DNA from 3 places in the Kocuria sp. CPCC 205263 genome. Region 2 is predicted to be linked to each of the others. Evidence: riboswitches for the same ligand, from Rfam matches in the RefSeq annotation. Region 2 holds a riboswitch; each other region holds the start of a gene.

Region 1 (10,154 bases), on a different contig from region 2:
TTGTTGAGGGTGAACGTGGAGCCGGACAGCTCGGCGGGCCCGGCCTTGCCGGAGCGGGCGAGCTCGGTGAGTCGCCGGAGCTCGGCGTCGAGCCCGCGGGCGCTCAGGGTGTGCGCGCCGCGGATGTTCGGCACCACGAGCCCGCGGTCGGTCTGCGCCGCGAAGCCGAGGTTCACGCCGTCGAAGCGCACGATCTCCTGGCTGCCGTCCTCGCGGGTCTCGATCCGGGTGGCGAGCTCGGGGTGGCGGGCCAGGCCGGCGAGCACGAACCGCGCGATCAGGGCCATGAGCCCCGGGGCGGTCGCGGGGTCCTGGGCCTTGAGCTCGGCGCGCAGCTCCACGAGCCTCGTGGCGTCCACGTCCACCCAGACGGTGGCCTCGGGGATCTCGGCGCGGGAGCGGGTCATGGCCTGCCCGATGACCTTGCGGATCCCGGAGACCGGGACCCGCTCCGCGACCCCGAGCCCCGTGCGGGCGTCCACGGCGGACGGGGCCGCGGTGGTGGACGGCACCGGGGCGGGGGCCGACGACGACGGGGCCGTGCTCTCCCGCGCGGCCGGTGCGGCGGTGGCGGCCGCCGCGGTCACCACGTCCCGGCGCAGGATGAGCCCGCCGGGGCCCGAGCCGCGCACGGTGGAGATGTCGACCCCGCGGTCCTTGGCCAGCTTGCGCACGATCGGCGAGACGACCGTGGGCGCCAGGCGCGGGGCCGAGGCCATCGCGTCGTGGGCGGCGCCCGCGGCCTGCGCCGCCTGGGCCGCGGTCTGCTCCGCCGCCTGCGCGGGCTCGGGGACCGGCCGGGCGGCGGAGCCGGCGGCCGGGCCGGTGGCACCGGTCCGCTTCGGCCGGCGCCGGCGTCCGGCCGTGCCGCCGGCGGGCGTGCCGTAGCCGATGAGCACGCTGCCCGATCCGGCCTCGTCGTCGGAGGCCGCGGCGACCGCGGAGGCCTCGGCGGCCGCCGCGGGGTCCGCCCCGGCGCGCTCCTCCTCCCGGTAGGACTGCCCGCCCTTGGGGCCGCCGCCCTGCGGGGCGGGCGTCCCGGCCCGGTCCCCGGTGTCGACGGAGATCAGCGGTGCGCCGACGTCGAGGGTCTGCCCCGAGGCGCCGTGCAGCTGGTGCACGGTCCCGGCGAAGGGGCAGGGCACCTCCACGGCGGACTTGGCGGTCTCCACCTCGGCGATCGGCTGGTCCACGGCGACGGTGTCGCCCACCTGGACGAGCCAGCTCACGAGCTCGGCCTCGGTCAGTCCCTCGCCGAGATCCGGCAGGGTGAACGTCTTCACGGTCATGGTCGGTCCTCCCACTGCAGGTCGTCCACGGCGTCGAGGATGCGGTCGACGCTGGGCAGGTAGTGCTCCTCGAGCTTGGGCGCCGGGTACGGGATGTCGAACCCGGTCACGCGACGCACGGGCGCGGCCAGGGAGTGGAAGCAGCGCTCCTGGACGCGGGCCACGATCTCGGCCGCGACGGACGCGAAGCCCGGCGCCTCGGCCACGACCACCACGCGCCCGGTCTTCCGCACCGACGCGGCGACCGTCTCGTCGTCGAACGGGACGATGCTGCGCAGGTCCACGACCTCGAGCGAGCGCCCCTCGGCGGCGGCGGCCGCGGCGGCCGCCACGGCGGTCGGCACGGACGGCCCGTAGGCCAGCAGCGTGGCGTCCTCGCCGGCGCGGGCGACGACGGCGCGGCCCTCCCGGCGCTCGGGTGCCCCGTTCTCGTAGCGCTCCCTCAGCTCGGCCAGGTCCACGGGGGCCTTGGACCAGTAGAGCTTCTTGGGCTCGAAGAACACGACGGGGTCGTCCGAGTCGATCGCCTCGCGCAGCATGAGGTAGGCGTCCTCGACCGTGGCGGGGGTGAACACCTTCAGGCCCGGGGTGTGGGCGTAGTAGGCCTCGGAGGAGTCGCAGTGGTGCTCCACGCCGCCGATGCCGCCGGCGTAGGGGATCCGGATGACGATCGGCAGGCGCACGGCGCCGCGGGTGCGGTTGTGCATCTTCGCGATGTGCGAGGCGACCTGCTCGAAGGCCGGGTAGGCGAAGGCGTCGAACTGCATCTCGATGACGGGGCGCATCCGGTTCATCGCCATGCCCACGGCCATGCCGGCGATCCCGGACTCGGCCAGCGGGGTGTCGAAGCACCGGGTGCGGCCGAAGCGCTTCGTCAGCCCGTCGGTGATGCGGAAGACGCCGCCGAGGGTGCCGACGTCCTCGCCGAAGACGACGACGGCGGGGTCGGCGGCCAGCGCGTCGGCCAGGGCGGTGTTGAGCGCCTGGGCGAAGGTGGCGGGCTTGGCCGCCGGGGCCTCGCCGGCCGGGGCGGGGGCGTGCAGGGTGCTCACTGTCCGGTCTCCTCTCGGGCGAGCTCGGCGGCCAGGAACTGCTCCTGCTCGGCGAGCTGCGGGGTCTGCTCGGTGTGGACGTGGCGGAACAGCTCGAGCGGGTCGATCTCCACGTCGGCGTTCATGCCGTCGCGCAGGGCCGTGGCGACGTCCTCGGCGGCGGCGGCGATGCGCTGCTCCGCCGCGTCGTCGAGCACGCCATCGGCGCCGAGGTAGGCGCGCATCCGGGTCACCGGGTCCTTGGCGATCCACTCCTGCACCTCGGCGTCGTCCCGGTAGCGGGTGGCGTCGTCGGCGTTGGTGTGCGCCTGCATGCGGTAGGTGTGCGCCTCCACGAGGAGGGGCTCGGACTCGGAGCGGGCCAGGTCCACGGCGCGCCGCAGGGTGGCGAGCAGCGCCACGAGGTCGTTGCCGTCCACGCGCTCGCCGGCCATGCCGTAGCCCACCGCCTTGTGGGCGAGGCTCGGGGCCGCGGACTGCTGGGACAGGGGCACGGAGATCGCGTAGCCGTTGTTCTGCACGAAGAACACGACCGGCAGCTTGAACACGGCCGCGAAGTTCAGGGCCTCGTGGAAGTCGCCCTCGCTGGTGGCGCCGTCCCCGCACATCGCCAGGACCACGGTGTTCTCGCCGCGCAGCTTGGCGGCGTGGGCCACGCCCACCGCGTGCAGCAGCTGGGTGGTGAGCGGGGTCGACTGGATGCCCACGCAGTGCTCGTACGGGTCGTAGCCGCTGTGCCACTCGCCGCGGAAGATCGCCATGACCTGCATCGGGTCCACGCCCTTGGTCATGACCGCCACGGTGTCCCGGTAGGTGGGGAACAGCCAGTCGCCCTCCCCGAGGCACAGGGCGGCCGCCACCTGGCAGGCCTCCTGGCCGTGGCTGGACGGGTAGACGGCCATCCGGCCCTGGCGGACCAGCGCGGAGTTCTGGTCGTTGACCCGCCGCCCGACCACCAGCTTCTCGTAGGCGCGCAGCAGGACGTCCGGGGCCGGCAGCGGGTACTCGTGGCCGGGGCCGGTGCCCTGCTCCTCTGGGGCGAGCAGCCGCCCGCCCGGGTCGACCATGCGGATCTCGCCGCGGGCCGGGAGCATGTACTGCTCCGGCGTGATGCCGAAGCTCTGGGAGGCCCGGAGGATCGGGTCCTCGGGGGTCTCGACGGTCTGGCTCATGGTGTCCCCTCGGTCGGTCCCCGGTGCGGCCGCGGTCCGGGGAGGGCAGGAAGGTGGTGCGGCTCTGTCTCCCCAGTATGGGAACCGGGCATGGTTCGTATCCACAGAGCGGGGAAAATGCAGAAGTCTGAGACGGACAGTGCACCGCGCGTGGACGAAATGTTCTAGTGTGGCGTGGAGCACACGCATTCGTCCGACACGTTCCGGGCCCCGCGCCCGACCCGCCCCGAAGGAGCCCGCCGTGCCCTCGACCCCCGTGCCGCTGGACGAGACCGACCGGAAGATCCTCGCGGAGCTGTCCCGGGACGCGAGGCAGTCCGTGACGGCGATCGCCGCGGCCGTGCACGTCTCCCGCGCCCACGCCTACGCCCGGATCAACCGGCTCCGGGACGAGGGGGTGATCCTGCGCTTCAGCACCGTGATCGACCCGGTCCGGGCGGGTCTGCAGGCCTCCGCGTACGTGACGCTCAAGCTCCAGCAGAACACCTGGCGGGAGCTGTGCGCCCAGCTCCAGGCGATCCCCGCCGTGCACCACATCGCCCTGGTGGGCGGGAACTTCGACGTCATGCTCCTCGTGCGGGCCGTGGACACCGTGCACCTGCGGCAGGTGATCTTCGAGCACGTCCAGCAGCTGCCCGGTGTGGTGGACACCCAGACGTTCCTGATCTTCGAGGACATCGACACCCGGGCCTGACGCGAGGGCCCGCGCCGGGCCCGGCGCGCACGGCCGGCGTCACGAACCGTCACGGTCGTCATCTTCCGTCGCGGAGGGACACCCACTACCTCTGCGCATAGTGTTGTTCCAGCTTCACGAGACGTGACCGCCAAGCTCCGACTTGGTCACGCACCAACCCCATGCTCATTGGGTGGTTCGGATGAGGAAGCGGCCTGCATCTTCCGCGACGTGCCCACCGGGCCCGCGCGGATGACCGGTGCGGGTAAGAGCAAGGCACAGGAGCAGCGCCATGTCCATCCCCGTGACCGACCACGACCTCGCGACCCGGCAGATCCACGCCGGCACCCACGACCAGGTCACCCAGCGCACCCTGACGGTGCCGATCTACCAGACCGCGGCCTTCGAGTTCCCGGACTACGAGGCGGCCCGGCAGATGTTCGCCCAGACCCGGGCGGGCTTCACCTACACGCGCACCGGCAACCCCACGGTGGCCGTGCTCGAGCAGCGGATCAGCGACCTCGAGGGCGCCGCGGGCGCCGTGGCGACCGGCTCGGGCCAGTCCGCCGTGGCCGTCGCACTGCTGGCCCTGCTCGGCCAGGGCGCCGGGAAGCACCTCGTGGCATCCGAGAAGCTCTACGGGGGCACGGTGGACCTGCTCACCGACTCCTTCGCTGACTACGGCATCGAGGTCTCCTTCGTGGACCCCACCGCCCCGGGGGCGTGGGCCGCGGCCGTGCGCCCCGACACCCGCGCGTTCCTGCTCGAGTCCATCGGCAACCCGCTGGCCACCCTCCCGGACCTGCCCGGGATCGCCGACGTCGCCCGGGCCGCCGGGGTGCCCGTCGTCGTCGACAACACCCTCGCGTCCCCGGCCCTGTACCGGCCGCTGGAGAAGGGCGCGGACATCGTGGTGCACTCGGCCACCAAGTTCCTGGGCGGGCACGGCAACGCGCTCGCCGGGGCGGTCGTGGACGGCGGGACCTTCGACTGGTCCGCCCGGCCGGACAAGTGGCCGCAGTTCACCCAGGCCCGCGCCCGCTGGGGCGGGCTCAGCCTCGTCGACAAGTGCGCCGCCGCCAGCCCCTACCTGCACCTGGTCCGGGCGAAGTACGTGCACGACCTCGGCACCACGCTCTCCCCGTTCAACGCCAGCCAGATCCTGCAGGGCACCGAGACCCTCGACCTGCGCGTGGCCCGCCACACGGCCTCGGCGCTGGCGGTGGCCGAGTTCCTGGCCGGGCACCCCGCCGTCGCCCGCGTCCACCACCCCGGCGTGCCCGGGGACCCCGGCGCCGGGATCGCGGCCCGGGACTTCCCGCGCGGGACCGGCTCCGTGTTCTCCTTCGACCTCGCCGCCCCGGACGGCGCCGTGGGCCCGTTCATCGACGCACTCCGGCTGTTCAAGCTGGTCGCCAACATCGGGGACACCCGCAGCCTCGTCGCCCACCCGGCGGCCATGACGCACTGCCGCCTGACCCCCGAGCAGCGCCGGGCCGGCGGGATCGCCGAGACCACGATCCGGCTGTCCATCGGCCTCGAGTCCCCCCAGGACCTCGTGGCCGACCTCGGCCAGGCCCTCGACACCGTCGTCACCGCCGTCCAGACCACCCGGAAGTGAGCCCCGCCATGACGTCCCCCACCGAGACCCGCACCCGCCACCGGGGCTTCACGACCACCGCCGTCCACGCCGGCCAGGAGCCCGACCCGCTGACCGGGGCGGTCATCCCGCCGATCTACCAGACCTCCACGTTCGCCCAGGACGGGATCAACGTGCTGCGCGCCGGGCACGAGTACAGCCGCGGCTCCAACCCCACCCGCAGCGGCTTCGAGGAGCAGCTCGCGGCCCTGGAGCGCGGCGAGCGGGGGTTCGCGTTCGCCTCGGGGATCGCCGCCGAGGACGCCCTGCTGCGCGCCGTGCTGCGCCCGGGCGACCACATCGTGCTCGGCGCCGACGGCTACGGCGGCACCAACCGGCTGATCACCCGGGTCCTCGCCCCGTGGGACATCGGGCACACCCCCGTGGAGATCACGGACCTCGACGCCGTCCGGGCGGCCGTGCGCCCCGGCACCACGAAGGTGCTGTGGCTCGAGACGCCGTCCAACCCGCTGCTCGGCATCGCCGACGTAGCGGCGTGGGCGCAGCTGGCCCGGGACGCCGGGGCGCTGCTCGTCGTCGACAACACCTTCGCGTCCCCGTACCTGCAGACCCCCCTCGAGCTCGGCGCGCACGCCGTGGTGCACTCCACCACGAAGTACATCGGGGGGCACTCCGACGTGCTCGGCGGCGCCGTGGTCGTGGGCACGGCCCAGTGGCGCGAGGCCCCGCTCGCCGAGGCGGTCGGCTTCCAGCAGTTCGCCGCCGGCGCCGTGGCGGGCCCCCAGGACAGCTACCTGGCCGCCCGCGGGCTCAAGACCCTCAGCCTGCGGATGGAGCGCCACCAGGACAACGCGCAGCGGATCGCCGAGTGGCTCCTGGAGCGCCCCGAGGTCGAGCAGGTGCTCTACCCCGGGCTGCCCGGACACCCCGGCCACGCGCTCGCCGCCGCGCAGATGCGCGGGTTCGGCGGCATGGTCTCCTTCCGACTGACCGGCGGGGAGGCCGCCGCCCGGGCGGTGGCGGCGGGCACCCGGCTGTACTCGCTGTCGGTGAGCCTGGGCGGGGTGGAGTCCCTGATCTGCTACCCCTCGGAGATGACGCACGCCTCCGTGAAGGGCACCGCGCTGGCCGTGCCCGTGGACCTGGTGCGGCTCTCGGTGGGCATCGAGGACGTCGAGGACCAGCTGGAGGACCTCGAGCGCGCGCTCGCCGGCGCCTCCTGACCCGGCGTCCCGGGGTCCACCGCACTAGCCTGGGGCGCATGAGCACCGGCACCCCGCAGCACAGCACCCCGCACAGCAGCACCCCGCACGACGACGCCCCGCTCGCGCTCCCCGGGCCCGTGGTGAGCACCCACTGGCTGGCCGAGCATCTCCAGGACCCCCGGCTGGTGCTCGTGGACGCGAGCTCCACGCTCAACCGGACCGAGGAGGCCCTCCCCGGGGCGGTGCTCCTGGACCTGGACGGGGCCTTCTCGGACCCGTCCTCGGACCTGCCGCACACGGCGCCCCCGGCGGAGCAGCTGAGCGCGGCGGCCCGGGCGCTCGGCATCTCGCGCACGAGCACGGTCGTGGCCTACGACGCCAAGGGCGTCTTCGCGTCCGCCCGCGTCTGGTGGCTGCTCCGGACCGCGGGCTTCGACCGGGTCGCCGTCCTCGACGGCGGTCTCCCGGCGTGGGCCGCGGAGGGCCGGCCCACGGGGGCGCACGCCGCGCCGCCGGCCGAGCCCGGCGACGTCGAGCTCGCGCCCCGTCCGGGCGGCTTCGTCGGGGCGGAGGACGTCGCCCGCGCCCTGGCCGACCCGGACGCCACCGTCCTGGACGCCCGCTCCACCGGCCGGTTCGCGGGCACCGAGCCCGAGCCGCGGCCGGGCCTGCGTCCCGGGCACATGCCGGGGGCGGTCAACCTGCCCTACACCGACCTGCAGGACGGGCAGGGGCGGCTGCTGCCGCTGCCGCAGCTGCGGGAGCGGATCGCGGCGGCCGCGCCCGAGGGGCGGCGGATCGTCACCAGCTGCGGCTCGGGCCTCACGGCGTGCGTCCTGGCGCTCGGCGCCCACCTCGCCGGCCGCGAGGACGTCGCGGTCTACGACGGCTCCTGGAGCGAGTGGGGCCGCCCCGGTCCCCGGCCCGTGGCGGGCCCCGAGGGGGTCAGCCGCGGGCCGGGGTCTCCCCCGCAGGACTGACCCGCGCCGCGGCCTCGTCGGCCTGGTCCGACTCTCCCGGGGCGCCGGGGGCGGGGTCGTCCAGCGCGGCGGCGGTGGCGAGGATGTTGCGGGCCATGGACGGGAAGATGAAGCCGTGGAAGGGCCACACGCCCCACCAGTAGAGCCGGCCCGGCAGGCCCCGCGGGAAGAAGATGGCCCGCTGCGTGTACCGGCTGCCCTCGCCCTCGGGCTCCACGGACAGCTCGAGCCACGCCCGGCCGGGGGCGCGCATCTCGGCGTGCAGGAGCAGCTTGTGCCCCTCCTCCATGGCCTCGACGCGCCACCAGTCCACGTACTCGCCCACCTGCAGGTCCGTGGCGTCGCGGCGGCCGCGGTTCAGGCCGGCCCCGCCCACGAGCTTGTCCATGACGCCGCGGACCTGCCACGCCAGGGGCAGCGAGTACCAGCCGTTGCGCCCGCCGATGGACTCGACGACCCGCCACACCTGCCCGGGCCGCGCCGGGCCCGTGCGGCTGCGCTCGTCCACGAACACCGTGCGCCCCGCCCAGTCCGGGTCCGAGGGCAGCGGGTCCGCGGCCGCCTCGGAGGAGCTGTAGTGGACGTCCCACGTGGTCTCCACGGAGTTGTCCTCGATCCTCTTCAGCGCGAGCGCCACGGCGCGGCGGTAGCCGGCCAGCCCCTCGGGGGGCGGCGGGATGTGGTCGTCGATGTCGTGCTCGCCCGACACGGCGTCGTGCTGCAGCGACTGCACGAGCGGCACGGCCAGGCCCAGGGGGATCGGGGTGACCATGCCCACCCAGAACCCGGACAGCCGGGGCGCGGGGAGGGGGAAGTGGAAGACCACCCGCCGGCGCAGCCCGGCCACCCGGGCGTAGCGGCGCATGGCGTCCGCGTAGGTCATGACGTCGCGGGAGCCGATGTCGAAGGTGCGGTTGAGGCCCTCCGGCAGGTCCATCGCGTGGATCAGGTAGTACAGCACGTCACGGACGGCGATGGGCTCGATGCTGTTGGTCACCCAGGACGGCGCCGGCATGACCGGGAGGGTGTCGCCGAGGTGGCGGATCATCTCGAAGGACGCCGAGCCGGAGCCGATGACCACGCCGGCCTGGAGGACCACCGCCGGGACGGAGCTCTCGAGCAGGATCTCGCCCACCCGGACCCGGGAGCGCATGTGCTGGGACAGCTCCACGCCCTGGGGGTGCAGCCCCGAGAGGTAGACGATGCGCCGCACCCCGGCCCGCTCCGCGGCCCGGGCCACGGTCCGGGCCATCTCGGCCTCCTCCTCCTCGAACTCCCGGGAGCCGCCCATGGAGTGCACCAGGTAGTAGAGGGTGTGCACGTCCTGGCACGCGGCGGTCATCCCGTCGAGGTCGTTGAGGTCCGTCTCAGCGACCTCCACCCGGTCCCGCCACGGCACGGCGCGCAGCTTGCCGGGGGACCGGACGGCGACGCGCACGGTGTGCCCGGCCTCCAGCATCCTGGGCACCAGGCGCCCGCCGATGTAACCGGTGGCACCGGTGATGAGGACGCGCTGGGGAGAGCTCATGGCCTGCCTTTCGTGCGGGTCCGGCGAGCCTACCAACGCCGCCCGACAGGAGCCCGGCCCGGCCCCGGTCCCGGTCCCGGCCGTGCCGCGGGCTCCGTCCCGGCACGCGCTCCCGCCCGGGTCCCGGCACGCGGAACGGCCGCGTGCCGGAGCATCGCGGCCGTTCCGCGCGTCGTCGTGCGGGGACGGATCAGGGCAGGGCCAGGCGGAACACCTTCGCCCACGCGGAGGCGACCTGCTTCGGCAGCGGGCCGGTGGTGTAAGGCAGCTCGTAGCGGGCGCAGATCTCGCGGACCTTCACGGCGACCTCGGCGTAGCGGTTCGAGGGCAGGTCCGGGAACAGGTGGTGCTCGATCTGGAAGGACAGGTTGCCGGTCATGAGGTGCATCAGCCTCGACCCGGAGATGTTGGCCGAGCCGATCATCTGCCGCACGTACCAGTCGCCGCGGGTCTCGCCCTCGATCTGCTCCTCGGTGAACGTGTCCGCCCCGGCGGGGAAGTGGCCGCAGAAGATCACGGCGTGCGCCCAGACGTTGCGGACGGCGTTGGCGGTCAGGGTCGCGGTCAGGGCCTGCTTCCCGGAGCCGGCCAGGGCCGCGGCGGCGGGGGTGGCCACGTAGTCCTTCGCGGCCTGCTTCAGGAACTTCGCGCCGAG
Region 2 (10,154 bases):
GCTCCAGCTGAAGCTCACGGTGCTGCTGTCCTTTCCGGTCGGCACGGACGACGGTTCCACTGTGCCAGGCGCACGTGTCAGGCCCATTTCTTGGCGGCCCACTTCTCGAAGACCCCCAGCAGCGCGTCCGTCGCCTTGCCGAGCACCGCGAGCAGCACGATGGCGAGGAGCAGGCGGTCGGTGCGGCCGTTGTTCTGCGAGTCGGTGAGCAGCCAGCCCAGTCCCATGGAGGCGCCCAGCAGCTCGGCGGCCACGAGGAACAGCCACGCCTGGGCCAGGGCCAGTCGCAGCCCCGAGATGACCGACGGCATGACGGCCGGCAGCTGCACCGTGGTGAGCAGGCGCAGCCCGTGCAGCCCGAACGCCCGCGCCGCCTCGATGAGGTTGCGGTCCACGTGCTGCAGGGCCGCGGAGACCGTGGTGTAGACCGGGAAGAACGCGCCGATGGCCACCAGCGTGACCTTGGAGTCCTCGCCGAGACCGATCCACAGCAGCAGCAGCGGCACCCACGCCAGGGACGGCACCGCGCGGAACGCCCCGATCGTGGGGCCCACCAACGTGGAGCCCCAGCGGGAGAGGCCGATGAAGGACCCGGCCACGAGGCCGAGCCCGGCGCCGATCAGGAAGCCGATCAGCACGCGCTGGGTCGAGATGCCCACGTGGGTCCACAGGTCCCCGCCGGCCAGCAGGCCGATCCCGGCCTCGAGCACCGCGAGCGGGGCCGGCAGCTGCACGGCGCTGAAGACCCCGGCGGTGGACAGCACGTGCCACAGCACCAGCAGCGCGGCGGGCAGCAGCAGGCCCAGCCCGGTGCGCAGCAGCGGCCGCCGCCGGGGGGCCGCGGCGGGGGCGTCCTCGAGACGCTGCGCCTCCTCGGCGGGGGCCAGTGGCTGCGTCACTGCCCGTCCCCGACCAGCTCGGCCGCGCGGGAGGCGTCGGCGTTCTCGGCGTAGGAGCTCTCCACGATGCTCCCGAGCGCCTCGTCGATCTGCTCCTGGTCGGCCACGTCGTCGGACTCCACGAAGATCGGCCCGACCTTCTCGAGGACCGCCAGCTGCTCGTCGCCCGGCACGTGGTCGATGTCCAGGTTGGTGCGCTCGAGCACCTTCTCGGCCACGGACAGCTCGATCCCGGCCGCCTCGGCGAGCAGCTGCGCGGTCTCCTCCGTGTTCTCCTGCGCCCACTGCCGGGCGTAGGCGTAGACGTCCACCACGGTCTGGGCGGCCTCGGGCTGCTCCTCGAGGAAGCTCTCGTGGGCGTTGAGGAAGCCGTAGGTGTTGAAGTCGACGTTGCGGTAGAACAGCTCCGCGCCGTTCTCCTCCGCGGCGGCCATGATCGGGTCGAGCCCGGACCAGGCGTCCACCTGGCCGTTCTCCAGGGCGGCGCGGCCGTCGGCGTGCTGCAGGTTCTGGATCGTGACGTCCTCGGCGTCCACCCCGGCCTCGTCGAGGGCCTGGAGCAGGAAGAAGTACGGGTCGGTGCCCTTGGTCGCGGCCACGGTGCGGCCCTCGAGGTCCGCGACCTCCTGCACCTCGCTGCCGGCGGTGGTGACGAGGGCGGACCACTCCGGCTGCGAGTAGAGGTCGATCACCCGGATCGGGGTGCCGTTGCTGCGGGCCAGCAGCGCCGCGGAGCCCGCGGTGGAGCCGATGTCCACCGCCTCCGCGCGCAGCGCCTCGTTGGCCTTGTTCGACCCGGCGGACTGCACCCACTCCACCTCGATGCCCTCCTCGGCGAACGCGGTCTCGAGCCAGCCCTTCTCCTTGATCACCACGGAGAGCGGGTTGTAGGTGGCCCAGTCCACGCGGACGGTGCCGTCCCCGGCGGCCTCCGCGGGCGGCTCGCCGGAGCCCTCGCCGGCCATGCACCCGGTCAGGCCGAGGGCCAGGACGGCGGCGAGTGCGGGGATGGTGCGGGCGGAGCGCTGGGGCAGGGGCATGGCGGAGCCTTTCGTGGTGGACGGACGGTGCCGGGCGGCGCGGGCGGGTGCCGCCGCTGGTCCGGGGAGGGGAGTCGGGGTGGGGGCAGCCGCGTCAGCGGGTCGCGGGGTGGTGGGTGTCGACGCCGAGGTGGCCGAGGAGCTGCACGCGCAGCTCGGCGAGGACCTCGGAGGCCCGGTCCCGGGGGCGCTCGCCGGGGACGGCGAGGATCGTGCTGATCGAGGCGGGGGCGGTGGGCCCGGTCCGGCCCAGGACCACGATCCGGTCCGCGAGCTGCAGCGCCTCGTCGACGTCGTGGGTGACGAGCAGGACGGTGGTGGGCTGGGCCGCGTGGATCGTGAGCAGCAGGTCCTGCATCTTCAGGCGGGTCAGGGCGTCGAGCGCGCCGAAGGGCTCGTCGAGCAGCAGGACCCCGGGATTGCGGGCCAGGGCCCGGGCCAGGGACGCGCGCTGGGCCATGCCGCCGGAGATCGCGCGGGGACGGTGGCCGGCGTGCGCGGTGAGCCCCACCAGGCGCAGCAGGTCGTCGATCACGGCGTCCCCCTCGTCCCGGGGGATTCCGCGGGACAGGCCCAGGCGGACGTTCTCGCGCACCGAGCGCCACGGCAGCAGGCGGGGCTCCTGGAAGGCGACCGCGCAGCGCGGGTCGATGCCGGACACGGGGGTGCCGTCGATGAGCACCCGTCCGGCCGAGGCGGTGTCGAGCCCCGCCGCGGCCCGCAGGAGCGTGGACTTGCCGCACCCCGAGGGCCCCAGGACCGCCAGGACCTCGCCGGGCCGGGCCGTGACGTCGACGTCCTGCAGGACGTGGTGGGTCTCGCGGCCGGACGGGAAGGACTTGCCGACGTGCTCGAAGGCCACGGAGAAGGCGCGCTTCGCGGTGCCCGGTGCGGTGGCCGGCGCAGAGCCCAGCAGGGAAGTGCTCATGATCAACTCCATCGGTCCTGGCATTAGCACCTCGCACGGAGGATCAGACGGATCCGTGCCGGTTGCTGCGACGTCGACGAGCCAGGTCTCTCAGCCGCTCCGGATGGTTACACCACCAATTGAACGTCCTCGGCGTGTTTCCTGGCAAATCCGTCGCATCCGTGATGATCGCGACACATCGCTGGCACGGGAGCCCTCCGTGCCCCACCATGGACCCATGACGAGCCGCAGAAGCCCGGCCCGGGCGGACCTGGTGCGCGACGCCTGCACGGCGTTCGGCGCGGTCCTCGACGGGCTCGGCGACGACGACTCCTGGGCCGCCACGGGCTGCCCGGGGTGGTCGGTCCGGGACCTCACCCACCACTGCGCGATGGACGCCCTGCGCGGGCTGGTCGCCCTGCACACGCCCACCACCGCCCGACCCGACCGGGACGCCGCGACCTACTGGACCGACTGGGGTGGCGATCCCGCGGGGGCCGCCGAGGCCCGGCGCCACACCCGCGTGGCCGCGTCCATGGTCCTGGACTGGGAGCCGGTGCGCGCCCTCCACCGCGAGACCACCCGGGCGCTCGTGCACGCGGCGCAGCACTGCGGCGACGGCGCGGTCCGCACCCAGGGGCACGTGCTGCGCCTCGAGGACCTGCTGAGCACCCTCGCGGTGGAGGCCACGGTGCACCACCTGGACCTGATCCAGCACCTGGACGGCTCCCCGGGTCCCGCCGTGGACGGGCTCGCCGAGGTCCGCCGGGTCCTCACCGACCTGTGGGAGCGGGAACCGCTCGAGCACTGGAGCGACGAGCACTTTGCCCGCGTGGGCACCGGCCGGGCGGAGCTGACCGCCCAGGAGCGTGCGGAGCTGGGCGCGCACGCGGACCTCCTGCCGCTCTTCTCCTGACCCCCCCCTCCGCGAGGTCGCACGTGTCGGCCACCTCGGGCGCCTGAAGTGGCCGACACGTGCGGCCTCGCGGAGGTACACGGAGGAAGAAGGAGAGGAAGCGGGTTCCGTGCCAGGCTGGGGGCATGAGCCGCAACGACCCTGCCGTCATCGACCGCCTCATGACCCGGCCCGGCCGGTGGGCCGTGGTGGGACTGACCGGCAACACGGCCCGTCCGGCGCACTCGGTGGCGAAGCGGATCCGGGACGACCTCGGCATGACGATCGTGCCGGTCAACCCGAAGGGCGAGCCGGTGCACGGCGAGCCCGGCTACCGCACGCTCGCCGAGGTCCCGGGACCGATCGACGTGGTGGACTGCTTCGTGAACTCCCGCCGCGTCGGCGCGGTGGTGGACCAGGCCATCGCCGTGGGCGCCGCCGCGGTGTGGCTGCAGCTGGGCGTCGTCGACGAGGACGCCGCCGCCCGGGCGGAGCGGGCCGGCCTCGACGTGGTCATGGACACCTGCCCCCTGATCGAGCTCCGGTCCCTGCTCCGGCGCGGCTGGACCCTGGACCCGAGCCGGACCCCGCCGCTCGCCCCGCCCGGCTGAACGACCCGGCTGAGCGCCCCGTCGGAGCTGCCCGTACCGGATCGGCACCGTCCCGCTGCCGGCCGGGACCGTCCCCGTGCGGTGGGACCGCACGGGGGTTGCACCCGGTCAGGGGCCACCCGCTAAGCTGTCCCCCGACGACGATGACGAGTCCCGACACGAAGCTCTGGCTGGTCGGGCGGCAACCCTCTCCCGTAGCGGGGTGCCCCAGATGAACATCGGGCCGCGGTGCACGTGCTCCGCGGCAAGTACGGCGCCCACCAGTGCGTCGGACCCGCGGGCAGGTCTCCACGACGCACGGGCGCGGGTCGGCATCGACCCGGGAGGAACACCCCATGAGCAAGCGCATCGCCCTGAACGCCTTCGACATGACCTGCGTGGGCCACCAGGCCCCCGGCCTGTGGAAGCACCCCCGCTCCCGGGCGGACGAGTACAACACGATCGAGTACTGGACGGACGTCGCCCAGGTCCTGGAGAAGGGGCTCTTCGACGCGCTGTTCCTCGCGGACGTCGTCGGGTACTACGACGTCTACCAGAACTCCGCGGCCCCGGTGATCCGGGACGCCACCCAGATCCCGGTCAACGACCCCTTCATGCAGATCTCCGCGATGGCGGCCGTGACGAAGCACCTCGGCTTCGGCGTGACGAGCGCGATCACCTACGAGCAGCCGTACCCGCTCGCCCGGAAGTTCGCGACCCTCGACCACCTCACGAAGGGCCGGATGGGCTTCAACGTGGTGACGTCCTACCTGAAGTCGGCCGCCGAGAACCACGGGCTGACGGAGCAGATCTCCCACGACGAGCGCTACGAGATCGCCGAGGAGTTCATGGAGGTCTGCTACAAGCTCTGGGAGGGCTCCTGGGAGGACGGCGCGGTCCGGCGCGATCGGGTCAACGGGGTCTTCGCCGACCCGGCGCTCGTGCACCCCATCCAGCACCACGGCAAGTACTTCGACGTCCCCGGCATCGGGCTGACCGAGCCGTCCCCGCAGCGCACGCCGCTGATCTTCCAGGCCGGGGCCTCCTCCCGCGGGCGGGCGTTCGCCGGCCGCCACGCGGAGGCGGTGTTCGTGGGCGGCATCCGCCCGGACCTGACCCGGGTGGTGACCGACAAGCTGCGCGACGAGGCGGAGGCCAGCGGCCGGAACCGGGACGACCTCAAGATCTTCGCCATGCTGCACGTGATCGTCGACGAGACCGACGCGAAGGCCGAGCAGAAGCGCCGCGACTACGAGCGGTACGCGGACACCGACGGCGCGCTGGGCCTCGTGGGCGGCTGGTCCGGGCTGGACCTGGGCCGCTACGACGAGAACGACGTCCTGGAGTACATCAAGACCGACTCGATCCAGTCCTTCCTGACCCCCTTCACCACGGCCGACCCGCACAAGAAGTGGACGATCAAGGAGGTCGCCAAGCACATCTCGATGGGCGGCATGGGCGTGCCGATCGTCGGGTCCCCGCAGACCGTGGCCGACGAGCTCGAGCGGTGGATCGACGAGGGCGGGCTGGACGGCATCAACCTCGCCTACCACGTGTCCCCGGGCTCGTTCGAGGACTTCGTGGAGTGGGTCGTGCCGGAGCTGCAGAAGCGCGGCCGCTACCGCACCGGGTACGAGGGCACCACGCTGCGCGAGAACCTCTACGGCGAGGGGCAGACCAAGGTGCTCGGCACCCACCCCGCCGCCGCGTTCCGGGGCGCCTACGCGGGCAAGCCCTCCGCCGCGGACACCCCCGCCCGCCAGCTGGCCCTCTGAACCCCGTCCCCTGACCCCGCGGCCCCGCCGGGAGCACGGGGCAGGGCACGGACGAGGGGCCCCCGCGTGCGGGGGCCCCTCGTCCGTGCCGGGTCAGGACGCCGGTGCGGCGCTCCAGCGCAGCAGGGCCGCGACGTCCGTGCCGTGGGGCAGCGCCCCCGGCGGCACGAAGACGGGGCGGCCGTCGGTCAGCACCGCGGCGCGCACCAGCGCGGCGTCGGCGGAGACCCGGCCCAGCACGCCGGCGCCCACGGCCTCCGACTCCTCCAGGGCGATCCACGGCTCGGCGTCCAGGGCGATGAGCTGCTGCTCCGTGTCCAGGTGGGTGTCGTCGAGCAGCAGCGTCTCCGCCTGGGCCTGCTGCAGGGCCGAGACCACGGGCGCCATCCCCGAGACGGCGGTGGGGTCCGCGCGTCCCTGCTGCTCGGCGAGCCGCTCGAGCAGCGCCTGCTGGCGGTGCGCCACGACCTCCGCCACGCGCTCCTCGACCTGGTGGTCGAAGTCGGCGGACTTGCTGCCCTCCGCCCGGGTGTTGGCGTCGACGACGCTCAGCATCGCCCGGCTCGCCTTGGACAGCTGCTCCTCGACCAGGCCCCGGGCCCGCAGGTCCCCGGCCAGGACGACGAGCTGCGCCCCGCTCTCGGCCACGACCTTGTCGATCTGCTCGGCCACCTGCTCGGTGTTGCGCCGCCACACGTCCTCCGTGTGCCGCTGCCAGCGTCCCTGCGACCAGCCGCCCCCGGGGAACTTCTTCAGGTGCTCGGTCTCGCCCTCGATCTGCTGCTCGTCCGCGGCCCGGACGCGGCTGGCGTGCTGGAGGCAGATCTCGCCGCCGTCCCGGCCCACCTCGGCGACCACGTACGGGAAGTCGTCCGGGCGGTGCCGGAACAGGGGAGTGAGATCGGGGACGTCCTCCACCTGGACGACACCGCGGCCGGCCCGGGGACCGGGGAGGACCTCGTCGACCTCCACGGTGCCTCCGCGCACCAGCAGGTACCGGCACACCGGGTCCGGCACGCCCTCGGCCGGGCGCACGGCGGCCTCCACCGCGGCGAGATCGGCCTTGCTCGCGCCCTGGCGCTCCAGCTCTCGGCAGATGTTCTCCGGAAGCACGTCGATGGCGTGCAGCGAGTCGACGGTGCCGGTGCTGATGTCCGTGTAGACGGTGCACCAGGGACCCTTGCTCTTGAACAGTTCGGCGTAGCGGTGGAATCGGCTCGTCATGATCGACAACTCCTGCTGTTGAGCGGTGCTTCCTGTGGTGCAGACCACGTTATCCGACCACCAGGGGGCTGGGAACAGACGACCCGACGAGTAGGGTCGGAGGCACACGACCGGCCCCACGGCCGGTGGTCCCGCAGGTCCCACGACGCAGGAGGCAGCCATGAGCGACGTACCCGAGTACGACGAGGCCGACCGGCTCGAGCAGTCGATCGACGCCGATCAGCAGGATCTCGACGACCAGGACGAGGAGGCTCCGGTGCACGCGCCCGACCGCTCGGAGGCGTCCTCGCTCGAGGCGAACCCCGACGACCTCGTGGAGCAGGACCAGGAGGTCGTCCTCGACGAGCCGCAGGAGGTCTTCACGCTCGAGGAGGAGTGAGCCGCGCACCGCGCGGGGCACGGACCCCGCGCGGTGCGTCACACCGCGGACCAGCCGCCGTCCGAGGGCATGATCACGCCGTTGACGTTGGAGGCGTCGTCGCTCGCGAGGAAGGCGATGACGGCGGCGACCTGCTCGGCCGTGGCCGTGTAGGGGATGTTCTGCATGAACCCCGCCATCCGCCCGGGGAAGAGGTCCGAGACCATGGGCGCCTCGATGCCCGTGGCCGTGGCGCCGGGGGCGACCGCGTTGGTGCGGATGCCGTCCGCGGCGTGCATGAGAGCGGTGCTCTTCGTCAGCCCGGCCACGGCGTGCTTGGAGGCGGTGTAGGCCGCGCCCGCGGCGGAGCCGCGCAGGGCCGCCTCGGAGGCCACGTTGACGATCGCTCCCCGTCCGGAGGCCCGGAGCAGCGGGATCGCCGCGCGGGTCAGCCGCATGACGGAGCCGACGTTCACGGCGAAGACCCGATCCCACGTCGCGTCGTCCACCTCGGCGACGGACTCGAAGCGGTCCATAATCCCGGCGTTGTTGACCAGCACGTCGAGCCGCCCCTCGGTCGCCGCCAGCACGCGGCCCACCGCCCCCTCGTCCGTGAGGTCCGCGAGCACGGGGAACAGCGGCAGGCGCGGCGCGCCCGCCACCAGGGCCTCCAGCCGGCGGGCCGACAGGTCGACCACCACCACCGTGGCCCCCTCGCCGGCCAGGCGCAGCGCAGTGGCGCGCCCGATGCCCGAGCCCGCCCCGGTGACCACGGCGGTCCTGCCGGTGAAGCGATGGGTGTCCACGGTTCCTCCTGGGGATGCGAGGGATGCGAGGGGTGCCCGGACGGCGGCTCCCGCGGGCCGCGCGGGCCACGGCGCCGCCCTCTTCATTGTGGTGCGGAACGGGCCCGGAAGAACTTCTCGGAAAAAATGTGACCTGCTGCATCCACGGAGGGGTCCACGGCAGTAGTACGGGTGCAAGGTCGATTCCGCTTCCGCCAGGGAGCCCGTTCAAGGAGCAGTTACCATGCGCAAGACCCTTTCCGCCGCAGCAGCCCTCGGCCTCGGTGCCGGTGCCCTCAGCATGAGCTCGGCGTTCGCCGCCGAGCACGCCGAGCTCTCCGTGCTCCACGGCGTCCCCGACACCGTCGTGGACGTCTACGTCAACGGTGAGCTCACCCTCGACGACTTCGAGCCGGGCACCCTGGCCGGCCCGCTGGAGCTGCCCGCCGGCAGCTACGACCTGGCCATCACGGCCCCCGACGCCGCCGATGCCTCGGAGCCGATCATCGGTCCCGTCACCGCCGACCTGCAGACCGCGATGAGCTACACGGCCGCGGCCCACCTCGACGGCGAGGGCAGCCCCACGGCCGCCGTGTTCACCAACGACATGTCCGAGATCGAGGCCGGGAAGTCGCACCTGACGGTCCGGCACGTGGCCGCGGCCCCGGCCGTGGACGTCCTCGTGGGCGACCAGGCGATCATCACCGGGCTCGAGAACCCGAACGAGGAGACCCTCCCGGTTGACGCCGGCACGGTCTCGGCGTCCGTGGCCGCCGCGGGCACCACCGACCCGGTCATCGGCCCCGCCGATCTCGAGCTCGCCGAGGGCACCCACAACATCGTGTACGCGTGGGGCTCCCTCGAGGCCGGGAACCTGGACCTCGCCGTCCAGACCCTGGAGGGCATGGAGCAGGCGCCCGAGGCCGTGCCGGGCGGCCAGTCCGGCCTCGCGGCCCAGGAGCAGCGCCCGATGCTGACCGCCGGCCTCGCGGCCGCCGGTGCGCTCGGGCTGATCGGCGCGGCGTACGGTGCCCGCCGGGTGCTCGCGGGGAACCGCCGGTAGTGAGCGGTCCTGACAGGCACGGTCCGGGTGCGCGGCAGGCCGCGGCCCACCGCGCGCCCGGACCGACAACTCCCGGCACCCGTCGTCGTCGTCTGGCGGCGGTGGGTGCCGGGGCGGTCGCCTCGGTGTCCCTGCTCGCGGCAGCGGCCGTCACCGCTCTCCCGGAGAGCGGGGCCACGCCGCCCGCGAACTCCCTGGCGGCGGGACCGTACCAGGGTGAGGAGGCGGTGCCGGCACGCGCCGGACTCGACCGTCCGGTCTCCGCGGGTGCCCCGGCGCAGTCCGCCACGGCACCCGCGGAGATCCCGGTCGCTCCCGCCACCCAGGCGCCCGCCGAGAAGATCCCCGCCCCCGTGCGGGTGGTCGTGGACGGCTCCCCGATCGACATGCCGGTGGTCCCGGTGGGGGTCGAGGACAACGGGGCCATGACCATCCCGGACAACCACGTGGAGCTGGGCTGGTACCGGTACGGTCCGTCCCCCGGGGCGGACGAGGGCGCCGCGGTCGTCGCCGGCCACGTCGACACCCTCACCGAGGTCACGCCGATGGCGCAGCTCAAGGACGTGCCGGTCGGGGCGGAGGTCCGCGTGGAGCGCGCGGACGGGAGCGTCCAGCGCT
Region 3 (10,154 bases), on a different contig from region 2:
GACAGGTCCGCCGGCTCGTCCCAGGCGTGCACGGCCCGGTAGAACGCCCACAGCGCCCGGGTCAGTTCGACCGAGCCGGTGGCCAGGTCCTCGACGGCCTGCGCCGGTGTCCCGTCGGGGTGCTCCCGCAGCGGCTGGAGGGGCAGGGCCCCGGCCGCCACCCTGACCACGCGCGAGCCCTGGACGGGGTCCAGGCCGGCGGCCCGGGCGAAGCGCTCGCCGGACGAGCCGGGCGCCGCCTTCGTGCGCAGGGCCTGCACGCCCGAGGGCGAGCCCGCCGCCTCGGTGCGCAGCCGCTCCAGCAGGGCCCGCCCGAGGCCTTCGCCGCGGCGGTCGGGGGCGACCTCCACGTAGGCCCACAGCCGCGACGGGTGCAGCGCCGACTCGTAGACCGTGCCGGCGGCGACCGGCACGCCGGAGTCCTCCGCCACGACCGTGCGGGACCACGGGTCGTCGTCGTCAGGGCGCAGGGTCGCCCGGAAGGCGGCGGCCTGGGGCGTCTCCGGGTCGGGCCACACCTCGAGCAGCCGCAGGTCGTCCCCGTCCCGCCAGGGCCGCAGCCCGGGGCCGGTCAGCGCGCCGCTCATCAGCGGACGAGCTTCCCGGCGAGGTAGGACTTCACCTGGTCGAGGGCCACGCGCTCCTGGGTCATCGCGTCCCGCTCGCGGATGGTCACGGCCTGGTCCTCGAGGGTGTCGAAATCCACCGTGATGCAGAACGGGGTGCCGATCTCGTCCTGGCGGCGGTAGCGGCGCCCGATCGCCCCCGAGTCGTCGAAGTCGATGTTCCAGTTCCGGCGCAGCTCGGCGGCCAGGTCCTTGGCCTTCGGCGAGAGGTCCTCGTTGCGGGACAGCGGCAGCACCGCGGCCTTGACCGGGGCCAGGCGCGGGTCCAGCTTGAGGACCGTGCGCTTGTCCACCCCGCCCTTCGAGTTGGGCGCCTCGTCCTCGGTGTACGCGTCCACGAGGAAGGCCATCATCGACCGGGTCAGGCCGAAGGACGGCTCGATCACGTACGGGACGTAGCGCTCGTTGGTCTGCTGGTCGAAGTAGCTGAGGTCGGTGTTGGAGTGCTCGTTGTGCACGCCGAGGTCGTAGTCGGTCCGGTTGGCCACGCCCATGAGCTCGCCCCACGGGTTGCCCTGGAAGCCGAACCGGTACTCGATGTCGATGGTGCCGGCGGAGTAGTGCGCCCGGTCGTCCTCGGGGACGTCGTAGCGGCGCATGTGGTCCGGGTCGATGCCCAGGTCCGTGAACCAGTTCCAGCACGCCTCGACCCACTCGTCGAAGAAGTGCCCGGCCTCGGACGGGTGGGTGAAGTACTCGATCTCCATCTGCTCGAACTCGCGCGTGCGGAAGATGAAGTTGCCGGGGGTGATCTCGTTGCGGAACGCCTTGCCGATCTGCCCGATGCCGAACGGCGGCTTCTTCCGGGCGGCGGTGACCACGTTGTTGAAGTTCACGAAGATGCCCTGGGCGGTCTCGGGCCGCAGGTAGTGCAGGCCCTCCTGGTTGTCGACCGGGCCGAGGAACGTCTTGAGCAGCCCGGAGAACTGCTGCGGATCGGTCCACTGGCCCTTGGTCCCGCAGTTGGGGCAGGGGATCTCGGCCATGCCGTTCTCGGGGGCGCGGCCCTTCTTCTCCTCGAAGGCCTCGACCAGGTGGTCCTGGCGGGCGCGCTTGTGGCAGGAGGTGCACTCCACGAGCGGGTCCGTGAAGGTCGCCACGTGCCCCGAGGCCTCCCACACGGCCTTCGGGAGGATGATCGAGGAGTCGAGGCCCACCATGTCCTCGCGCCCGCGCACGAAGGTCTGCCACCACTCGTGCTTGATGTTCTCCTTGAGCTCCGCGCCGAGGGGCCCGTAGTCCCAGGCCGAGCGGGAACCGCCGTAAATCTCACCCGCCTGGAACACGAAACCGCGGCGCTTGGCCAGCGAGATGACGTTGTCCAGCGTGGACTTGGGGGCCATGTGGGATTCCTCCAGGGTCTCGCCCGACCGCCGGCTGCGGACGCGCGTGGTGGGTGGTGTGGCCCGGCGGTGCGCCGGGCGGGGACCGGCCGTCGTCGGCCGTCACGAACGAGGACGCCGCGTGCGACGTCCTCGTCCCAGGGTAGCCAATTCCCGCCGTGCCCGCCGACCGCCGGGACCTGGGACAATGGGGGCATGACGACTCCCCAGCGGCCCGGCGGCCCCGACGAACTGCCCATCCGCGACGACATGATCCGGCTGGGCCAGGCCCTCAAGCTGGCGAACCTCGCCGAGGACGGGGCGCACGCCCGGGGCCTGGTGGAGGACGGTCAGGTCTCGGTCAACGGCGAGGTCGAGACGCGGCGCGGCCGGCAGCTGCACCCGGGGGACGTCGTCTCCGCCGGGGGCGCCTCGGTGCGCATCACCGCGGGCGGCTGACCGGGCGGTCCGGGTCCCCCAGCACCACCTGGGTGAGGTACTCGCGCACGTGCCCGACCTCCTGCGGGCTGATCCCGTGGCCGACCCCGGTGTAGTGCACCTTCATGACGTCGGCGTGCTCCAGCGCCCACTCGGCGGTGGAGTCGACGAGCTCCTGCGGGATGACCGGGTCCTGCGGGTCACGGCCCCAGAACATCCGCAGCGGCCGCTCCCGCAGCTCCTCGTCGGCGAACAGGGGATGTTCGCCGGGGACCACGAAGCCGGAGAGCCCGACCACGGCGGCGATCTCGCCCGGCATGTGGCGGGCGAGGGACGTGGCCATGGCCATGCCCTGCGAGAACCCCAGCAGCGTGGTGCTGGGGTGGTCCGCGGCCAGCTCCCGCAGCCACGCCGCGACGGGCTCCACGGCCTCGGCCACCCGGTCGAGGGAGAAGCTGAGGTCCGCGGCGAGCGGGAACCACTGGTAGCCGAACCCGGCGGGCTGGGGGGCGCGCACGGACGCCACGCTGAACTCGCCCGGCAGGGCCGGGACGAGACCCATGAGGTCCTGCTCGTGCGAGCCGTAGCCGTGCAGGAGCACGAGCAGCGGGGTGCCGGGGCGGGCGTCGGCGTCCCTGCTCCACACGGCGAAGGGGGTGGCGGTCCCGGTCGGGACGGTGGCGTCGGTCATGGCACCAGTGTGCCACCCGGTCCCGGGGTCCGCGGCGCGGGCGCGTGGACGCCCGCCGGGCCCGGTGGTAGACCGGGAGGCATGACCGAGACGACGCCGGGGCCCCCGGACACCGCACCTCCCGTCCACCCGTGGCGTCGCATGGTGGCGATCGGCGACTCGTTCACGGAGGGCATCGGGGACCCGGACCCCGGCTCCCCCGGCGGGCACCGCGGCTGGGCGGACCGGGTCGCCGAGGAGCTGGACCGCCTCGCCCCCGGCCTGTCCTACGCCAATCTCGCGATCCGCGGCCGGCTCTTCCGCCAGATCGTCGACGAGCAGGTGGGGCCGGCCCTGGAGCTGACCCCGGACCTCGTGACGGTCTGCGCGGGCGGTAACGACATGCTGCGCCCCGGTGGGGACCCGGACGGGATCGCCGAGGAGATGGACGACGTCGTGGGCCGGCTCGCGGCGGACGGGGCGACGGTCGTGCTGGTCGGCGGCCCGGACATCGGCGCCACGCCCGTGCTGCGCGGGATCCGGGGCCGGATCGCGGTCTACAACGAGAACATGCGCGTGGTCGCGTCCCGGCACGACGCCGTGCTGGTGGATCTGTGGGGGCTGCGGGAGCTCGCGGACCCGGCGATGTGGGACCCCGACCGGCTGCACTTCTCGCCCCTGGGCCACCACCGGATCGCGGTCGAGGCCCTCGACACCCTGGGCATCGGGCACGGCCTCGTGCCCGAGGTGGTGGCCGACCGCCCGCCCTCGTCCTGGCGGCAGGCCCGCGGCGAGGACCTCGTCTGGGCCCACCGCTACCTGCGCCCGTGGGTGGCCCGCCGGATCCGGCGCACCAGCTCCGGGGCGCAGGTCCGGCCGAAGCGGCCGCACTTCGGCACCCCCACCGTGCCCGGCGGCGGCGTCGCGCCCGGCGAAGGACCCGGGGAGGCACCCGGCGACGGCCGAGGGGCCGCCGACGGCTGAGCGAGCGGGAACGGCTGAGGACCCCGTCCCGGCTCAGCGCGCGGGCAGCACGGTCTCCACGAGCAGCTTGCCGAGCTGGGGCGCCTCGATGAGGAAGCCGTCGTGGCCCGAGGGCGAGGTCAGGGTGTGCCGCCGGACGGCCCCGGGCAGCGCGGCGGCCAGGACGTCGGACTCGCGGGGCAGGTAGAGCCGGTCGGAGTCCACCGCCGCGACGAGCCACTCGCACGAGGTCACGGACAGCGCCTCCTCGAGCGTGCCGCGGCCCCGGGCGACGTCGTGGGACATGAGCGTCTCGTTGACGGCGAGGTAGCTGTTGGCGTCGAAGCGGCCCGCCAGCTTGGACGCCTGGTGGTCGAGGTAGCTCTCCACCTGGTAGCGCCCCCGCCCGCCGGCGTGCGTGTCGATGACCTGTTCGTCGGCCTGCGGCGAGCGCCCGAACCGGTGGTGCAGCTCGTCGGCCGAGCGGTAGGTGATGTGGGCGATCCGCCGGGCCAGGCCCAGGCCGGTGACGGGCAGCGGGCCGTCGTAGTAGTCCCCGCCGCGGAAGTGCGGGTCCTGGCGGATCGCGAGGTTCTGCGCCTGGCCCCACGCGAGCTGCTCGGCGCTGGACTGGGCGCACGCGGCGACCACCGCGCACGCCCGGACGCGGTCCGGGTGGGTCACGGCCCACTCCAGGGCGCGGGCCCCGCCCATGGAGCCGCCGATGACCAGGCGCCAGGCGTCGATGCCGAGGGCGTCGGCCAGCGCCGCCTCGGCGTGCACGGAGTCCCGGACGGTGATGAGCGGGAAGCGGGAGCCCCAGGGGCGGCCCTCGGGGTCCACGCTCGGCGGCGCGGGGGTCGCCGGGCCCGTGGACCCGTAGCAGCCGCCCACGATGTTGGTGCAGACCACGAACCACCGGTCCGTGTCGATGGCGGCGCCGGGGCCGATCAGGCCCTCCCACCAGCCGCCGCTCTCGGCGGCGCGCCGCTCGGCCTCGGGGGCGCCGGGGCGGGCCCGGCCGGCCGCCACGTGGGTGTCCCCGGTGAGGGCGTGCTCGACGAGCACCGCGTTGGAGGCGTCCGGGGCGAGCGTCCCCCACGTCTCGTAGGCGATCCGGACGTCGGGCAGCCGGAAGCCCGACTCGAGCTCGAGCTCGCCGATCCCGGCGACCCGCGGCACGCCGTCCTCGCGGACGGCGGTCCCGGCGCCGGCGCCCCTCACGACCGTCACGGTCACTCCTGTCCTCCCTGCGCGGCCGCGGCCGCGGCGAAGCCCTGCTCCAGGTCCGCCAGGATGTCGTCGATGTGCTCCAGGCCCACGGACAGGCGCACGAAGCCGGGCTCCACGCCGGCGGCCAGCTGCTCCTCGGGCAGGAGCTGGCTGTGCGTGGTGGACGCGGGGTGGATCACGAGGGAGCGGACGTCGCCGATGTTGGCGACGTTCGAGTGCAGGGTCAGGGCGTCCACGAAGGCGGCCCCGGCCTCCCGGCCGCCGTCGAGGACGAAGCCCAGGATCGACCCGGCGCCCCGGGGCGCGTACTTCTGCGCCCGCTCGTGCCACGGGGAGGACCCCAGCCCGGCCCAGGACACCGAGCGCACGTCCTCGCGGGCCTCGAGCCAGCGGGCCACCGTCCCGGCGTTGGCCACGTGCCGCTCCATCCGCAGGGACAGCGTCTCGATGCCCTGCTCGATGAGGAACGCGTTGAACGGGGAGATCGCCGAGCCGAGGTCGCGCAGCAGCTGCACCCTGGCCTTGAGGATGTAGGACAGGTTGACGCCGAAGGGCCCCTCCGCGCCCAGGGCCTCGGCGTAGACGAGGCCGCCGTAGGACTCGTCCGGCTGGTTGAAGCCGGGGAAGCGGTCCGGGTAGCGGCCGTAGTCGAAGGCCCCGGAGTCCACGATCACGCCGCCGATGGCCGTGCCGTGCCCGCCGAGGAACTTGGTGGCCGAGTGCACCACGACGTCCGCGCCCCAGCGCAGGGGCTGGATGAGGTAGGGGGTGGCCACGGTGTTGTCCACGATGAGCGGGACCTCGTGGTCGTGGGCGATCCCGGAGACCGTCTCGATGTCGAGGACGTCGTTGCGCGGGTTCGGGATCGTCTCGGCGAAGAAGGCCTTCGTGTTCGGCCGGACCGCCCGCCGCCACGCCTCGGGATCGTCGGCGTCGGACACGAAGGTGGTCTCGATGCCGAGCTTGGGCAGCGTGAACTTGAAAAGGTTGTAGGTCCCGCCGTACAGGCTGGGGCTGGCCACGAGGTGGTCGCCCGCGCCGGCGACGTTGAGCACGGCGAACGTCGTCGCCGACTGCCCCGCGCTGAGCATGAGGGCGCCCACGCCGCCCTCCAGGGCGGCGATCCGGTTCTCCACGACCTCCGTGGTCGGGTTGCCGATCCGCGTGTAGATCGGGCCGAGCTCGGCGAGCGCGAAGCGGTCGGCGGCGGCCTGGGCGTCGGGGAAGACGAAGGACGTGGTCTGGTGGATCGGCAGGGCGCGGGAGCCGGTGACCGGGTCGGGGCTCTGCCCCGCGTGGATCTGCCGGGTCTCGAAGGCCCAGCCCCCGGGGTTCTCGGGGGTGGGGCGCTCGGCCGCGGCCACGTCGGTGCTGGCGGCGGAGGCGTCGGTGCTGGAGGCGGGGAGATCGGACATGCCGTGGGACTCCTTGTGGATCTCAGGGGTCCCGTCCCGGCCGAGGCGGTGCGGCCGGGAACGGCCGGGCGCCGGGGACCCGCGCTTGCTCGCTCGCCGGTCGCGAGGAGCCTGGTCTTCACCCAGGGCACCCCACCGCGGTGGAGGGTTGCCGGCCAGCTAGCTGGGGCTTGGACGCTGGCGCTCATGACCTGGACAGCATTCTCCGGATCAGGCCCGCACGGCGTCAAGCCGGGGCCGGGCGTGACGCACCGGCCGGGGTGTCGCCCGCACGGTGCCCGGCGCGCCGCGGACCGATTTGGAGACGAAACTCACAGGGTGCCACGATGTGCCCATGAGAGTCGACCACGTGTCCTACGCCTGCCGCCCGGAGGGCCTGGAGGCCACCACCGAGCGCATCGCCGACCAGCTCGGGATCGAACCGGTCAAGGGCGGGGTGCACCCCCGTTTCGGCACCCGCAACATGATCCTGCCGCTCACGAACCACCAGTACGTGGAGGTCGTCGAGGTCCTCCAGCACCCGGCGGCGGAGAAGGCGCCCTTCGGCCAGGCAGTGCGCGCCCGGTCCGCCGCCGGCGGCGGCTGGCTGGGCTGGGTCGTGGAGGTCGAGGACCTCGCCCCTTTCGAGCAGCGCCTGGGGCGCCGCTCCGTGCCCGGCCACCGGGTGTTCCCGGACGGCCGGTGCCTGGAGTGGCACCAGATCGGCGTCAAGGGCCTGATCGCCGATCCGCAGCTGCCGTTCATGATCCACTTCGACTCCGCCCCGGAGATGCACCCGTCCCAGGCGCGGATCACGGACGTCGGGCTCGCGGGGATGGCCATCGCCGGAGCCCCGGAGCGGGTCACCGAGTGGCTGGGCGCCCCCGTCGAGACCGCGCTCGAGGACCTCGAGGTCGACTGGCGCTATCCGGACGGCACGCCCGGGGTGCTCTCCGTCACGTTCAGCACCCCGGACGGCGCCGTCACGATCTGAGGCCGAGCACCGCGGGGTGAGGCTCAGCCCAGCAGCCGGGCGGCCCCGAGGAAGCCGACGGCGTCCAGCAGGAAGTGCGCGACGACGAGGGGCATCACCCGGCCGGTGCGCCGGTAGAGCTCCGCGAAGACGAGGCCCATCACCACGTTGCCGAGGAAGGGCCCGATCCCCTGGTAGAGGTGGTAGCTGCCGCGGAACAGCGCCGTGACCACCAGCACCACCGGCCAGCTCCACCCGATGCGGGTCAGTCGGTCGGTCAGGAACGCGACCACCACGACCTCCTCGACCAGGGCGTGGCGCACGGCCGAGAGCAGCAGCACGGGCACCGTCCACCAGTGCGCGGCGAGCCCGGACGTGGTCACCTCCGCGGTGACGCCCAGGGCCCGGCCGGCGCCGTAGAGCGCCAGCGTGCCCAGGCCCATGAGCAGGAAGAGCACGGTGCCCAGGCCCAGGTCCGGGAGGGGCATCCGGGCGTCGAGGCCGATCCGCCGGCGGACCGTGCCCAGCGCGCCGGCGGAGCCGGCGAGCAGGTAGAGCGCGAGCAGCACCGGAACCAGGTCCAGGGCGATCCCGGTGAGCTGGCGCAGCAGGTCGATGAGGGGCTGCGGGCTCAGCGGCGGGTTCATCGTGGCCTGCGCCTCGGACAGCGGTCCGCGCGCCAGGTGCTCGGCGAGGGACAGCACCGCCCAGAGAGCCGAGGCGCCCAGGGACACCCCGAGCACCAGGAGCACCTGCAGCCACAGGTCGGCGCGGGTGGAGCCGAAGGCGGGCGGTCGCGGGGCGAGGTGGGCGGGGGTGCTCATGCGGCCATTCTGGCACCGGCCCGCCGGCCGCCCCGCGCACCCCGCGCCGGGCGCCCCCCGGGCCCGCCCGGACCGCTCCTCCCCGCCTGGGACGTCTTCCCTAGGATGGGGACCATGACTGTTCTTCCCCCGCAGATCCGCCAGCAGCCCGTCGAGCGCGCCTTCCACGGTCACGTGTTCTCCGACCCGTACGAGTGGATGCGGGACAAGGACTCCCCCGAGGTGCTGGCCCACCTCACCGCTGAGAACGAGTACGCGGAGTCCGCCACCGCCCACCTCACGGGCCTGCGGGAGACGATCTTCGGGGAGATCAAGGACCGCACCCAGGAGACCGACCTGTCCGTGCCCAGCCGGCGCGGCGCCTGGTGGTACTTCGCCCGCACCGTGGAGGGCGGCGCGCACCAGGTGTTCTGCCGGGTCCCGGCCGTGACCACCGGCGACGTGATCGCGGACTGGACCCCGCCCGTCGTCGAGCCCGGCACCCCCATGGCCGGGGAGCAGGTGCTCCTCGACGCCAACGCGGAGGCCGCGAAGCACGAGTTCTACTCCCTGGGCAGCTTCGACGTCTCCGAGGACGGGGAGCTGCTGGCCTGGGCCGAGGACGTCACCGGCGACGAGCGCTTCACCCTGCGGGTCCGGGACCTCACCACGGGGGCGCTGCTCGCCGACGAGATCCCCGGGACGTTCTACGGGTCCTTCCTCACCCCGGACGCGCGCGCCGTGTACTACACGGTGGTGGACGAGTCCTGGCGCCCCCACCAGCTGCGCCGGCACGAGCTGGGCACCCCGGTGGCCGAGGACGTCGTCGTCCACGAGGAGGCCGACCCCGGTCTGTGGCTCGGGGCGGGCCTGTCCGCGGACCGGCGCTGGATCGTGGTGGAGGCCATGTGCTCCGAGTTCTCGGAGCAGCTCATCCAGCCGGTCGCGGACCCGGCCGCGCCGCTGCGGGTGGTGCTGCCCCGCACCGACCGGGTGCTCTACGAGGCGGAGCCCCTGCTGCTGGACGGGCGGGAGCAGATCCTGCTGACCCACGACCACGAGGCCCCGAACTCCCGGATCTCCCTCATGGACCCGTCCGACCTCGGCCGCCCGGTCGCGGAGGTGGCCCTGCGCGACGTCGTGCCGGCCTCCGGCACGGTCCGCGTCAACGGCTGCGCCGTGACGGCCACCCACCTGGTGGTCTCCGTCCGGGCGGACACCACGCTGCGGGTCCGGTTGCTCCCGCTCGCCGGGCTGGGAACGGACGCCCAGGCCGCCCCCGTGGAACCGGCCTTCGCCGAGGAGCTCTACACCGCGAGCGTCTCCGCCGCGGAGCACGACGCCCCCGTGGTGCGCCTGTCCTACACGTCCTTCACGACGCCCCCTCGCGTCTACGACCTCTTCGTGGCGGGCGCCACCGGGGACGACGGCGCGCTGCCCGCCGAGCCGCTGCTGCGGCGCGAGGCCACGGTGCTCGGCGGCTACGACCCCGCCGACTACGCGGTGGAGCGGGACTGGGCCACCGCGGCGGACGGGACCCGCATCCCCGTCTCCCTGGTCCGCCGCGCCGACCTCGACCCCTCCGTGCCGGCACCGGTGCTGCAGTACGCCTACGGCTCCTACGAGCACAGCACCGACCCCGCGTTCTCGGTCTCCCGGCTGTCCCTGCTGGACCGCGGCGTGGTCTGGGCCGTGGCCCACGTGCGCGGCGGCGGGGAGCTGGGGCGGACCT

What was found. Region 2 has a riboswitch for S-adenosylmethionine ahead of RF647_RS02110 (ABC transporter ATP-binding protein). Riboswitches for the same ligand answer to the same signal wherever they lie in the genome.
Region 1: another riboswitch for S-adenosylmethionine. It lies ahead of RF647_RS15460 (O-acetylhomoserine aminocarboxypropyltransferase/cysteine synthase family protein); the one in region 2 lies ahead of RF647_RS02110 (ABC transporter ATP-binding protein).
Region 3: another riboswitch for S-adenosylmethionine. It lies ahead of RF647_RS04140 (bifunctional o-acetylhomoserine/o-acetylserine sulfhydrylase); the one in region 2 lies ahead of RF647_RS02110 (ABC transporter ATP-binding protein).

Annotation. Positions count from the first base shown of each region.
Region 1 is NZ_JAVKPV010000011.1:22,545-32,698, reverse strand. Features, by position in the region: gene RF647_RS15480 (dihydrolipoamide acetyltransferase family protein) at 1-1,289, opposite strand, end outside; gene RF647_RS15475 (alpha-ketoacid dehydrogenase subunit beta) at 1,286-2,341, opposite strand; gene RF647_RS15470 (thiamine pyrophosphate-dependent enzyme) at 2,338-3,513, opposite strand; gene RF647_RS15465 (Lrp/AsnC family transcriptional regulator) at 3,755-4,207, shown strand; SAM riboswitch class IV at 4,320-4,441, shown strand; gene RF647_RS15460 (O-acetylhomoserine aminocarboxypropyltransferase/cysteine synthase family protein) at 4,479-5,807, shown strand; gene RF647_RS15455 (cystathionine gamma-synthase) at 5,816-7,009, shown strand; gene RF647_RS15450 (sulfurtransferase) at 7,048-7,971, shown strand; gene RF647_RS15445 (SDR family oxidoreductase) at 7,937-9,499, opposite strand; gene RF647_RS15440 (fatty acid desaturase) at 9,690-10,154, opposite strand, start outside.
Region 2 is NZ_JAVKPV010000001.1:438,815-448,968, reverse strand. Features, by position in the region: gene RF647_RS02125 (AMP-binding protein) at 1-18, opposite strand, end outside; gene RF647_RS02120 (ABC transporter permease) at 78-899, opposite strand; gene RF647_RS02115 (aliphatic sulfonate ABC transporter substrate-binding protein) at 896-1,939, opposite strand; gene RF647_RS02110 (ABC transporter ATP-binding protein) at 2,034-2,867, opposite strand; SAM riboswitch class I at 2,873-2,977, opposite strand; gene RF647_RS02105 (maleylpyruvate isomerase N-terminal domain-containing protein) at 3,085-3,762, shown strand; gene RF647_RS02100 (CoA-binding protein) at 3,888-4,352, shown strand; SAM riboswitch class IV at 4,495-4,609, shown strand; gene RF647_RS02095 (LLM class flavin-dependent oxidoreductase) at 4,688-6,106, shown strand; gene RF647_RS02090 (Vms1/Ankzf1 family peptidyl-tRNA hydrolase) at 6,200-7,330, opposite strand; gene RF647_RS02085 (hypothetical protein) at 7,491-7,709, shown strand; gene RF647_RS02080 (SDR family NAD(P)-dependent oxidoreductase) at 7,748-8,494, opposite strand; gene RF647_RS02075 (DUF4397 domain-containing protein) at 8,718-9,536, shown strand; gene RF647_RS02070 (class F sortase) at 9,764-10,154, shown strand, end outside.
Region 3 is NZ_JAVKPV010000002.1:379,605-389,758, reverse strand. Features, by position in the region: gene RF647_RS04170 (GNAT family N-acetyltransferase) at 1-587, opposite strand, end outside; gene RF647_RS04165 (glycine--tRNA ligase) at 587-1,969, opposite strand; gene RF647_RS04160 (RNA-binding S4 domain-containing protein) at 2,165-2,407, shown strand; gene RF647_RS04155 (alpha/beta hydrolase) at 2,391-3,077, opposite strand; gene RF647_RS04150 (SGNH/GDSL hydrolase family protein) at 3,159-4,040, shown strand; gene RF647_RS04145 (homoserine O-acetyltransferase) at 4,074-5,258, opposite strand; gene RF647_RS04140 (bifunctional o-acetylhomoserine/o-acetylserine sulfhydrylase) at 5,255-6,667, opposite strand; SAM riboswitch class IV at 6,744-6,859, opposite strand; gene RF647_RS04135 (VOC family protein) at 7,002-7,640, shown strand; gene RF647_RS04130 (CPBP family intramembrane glutamic endopeptidase) at 7,664-8,443, opposite strand; gene RF647_RS04125 (S9 family peptidase) at 8,558-10,154, shown strand, end outside.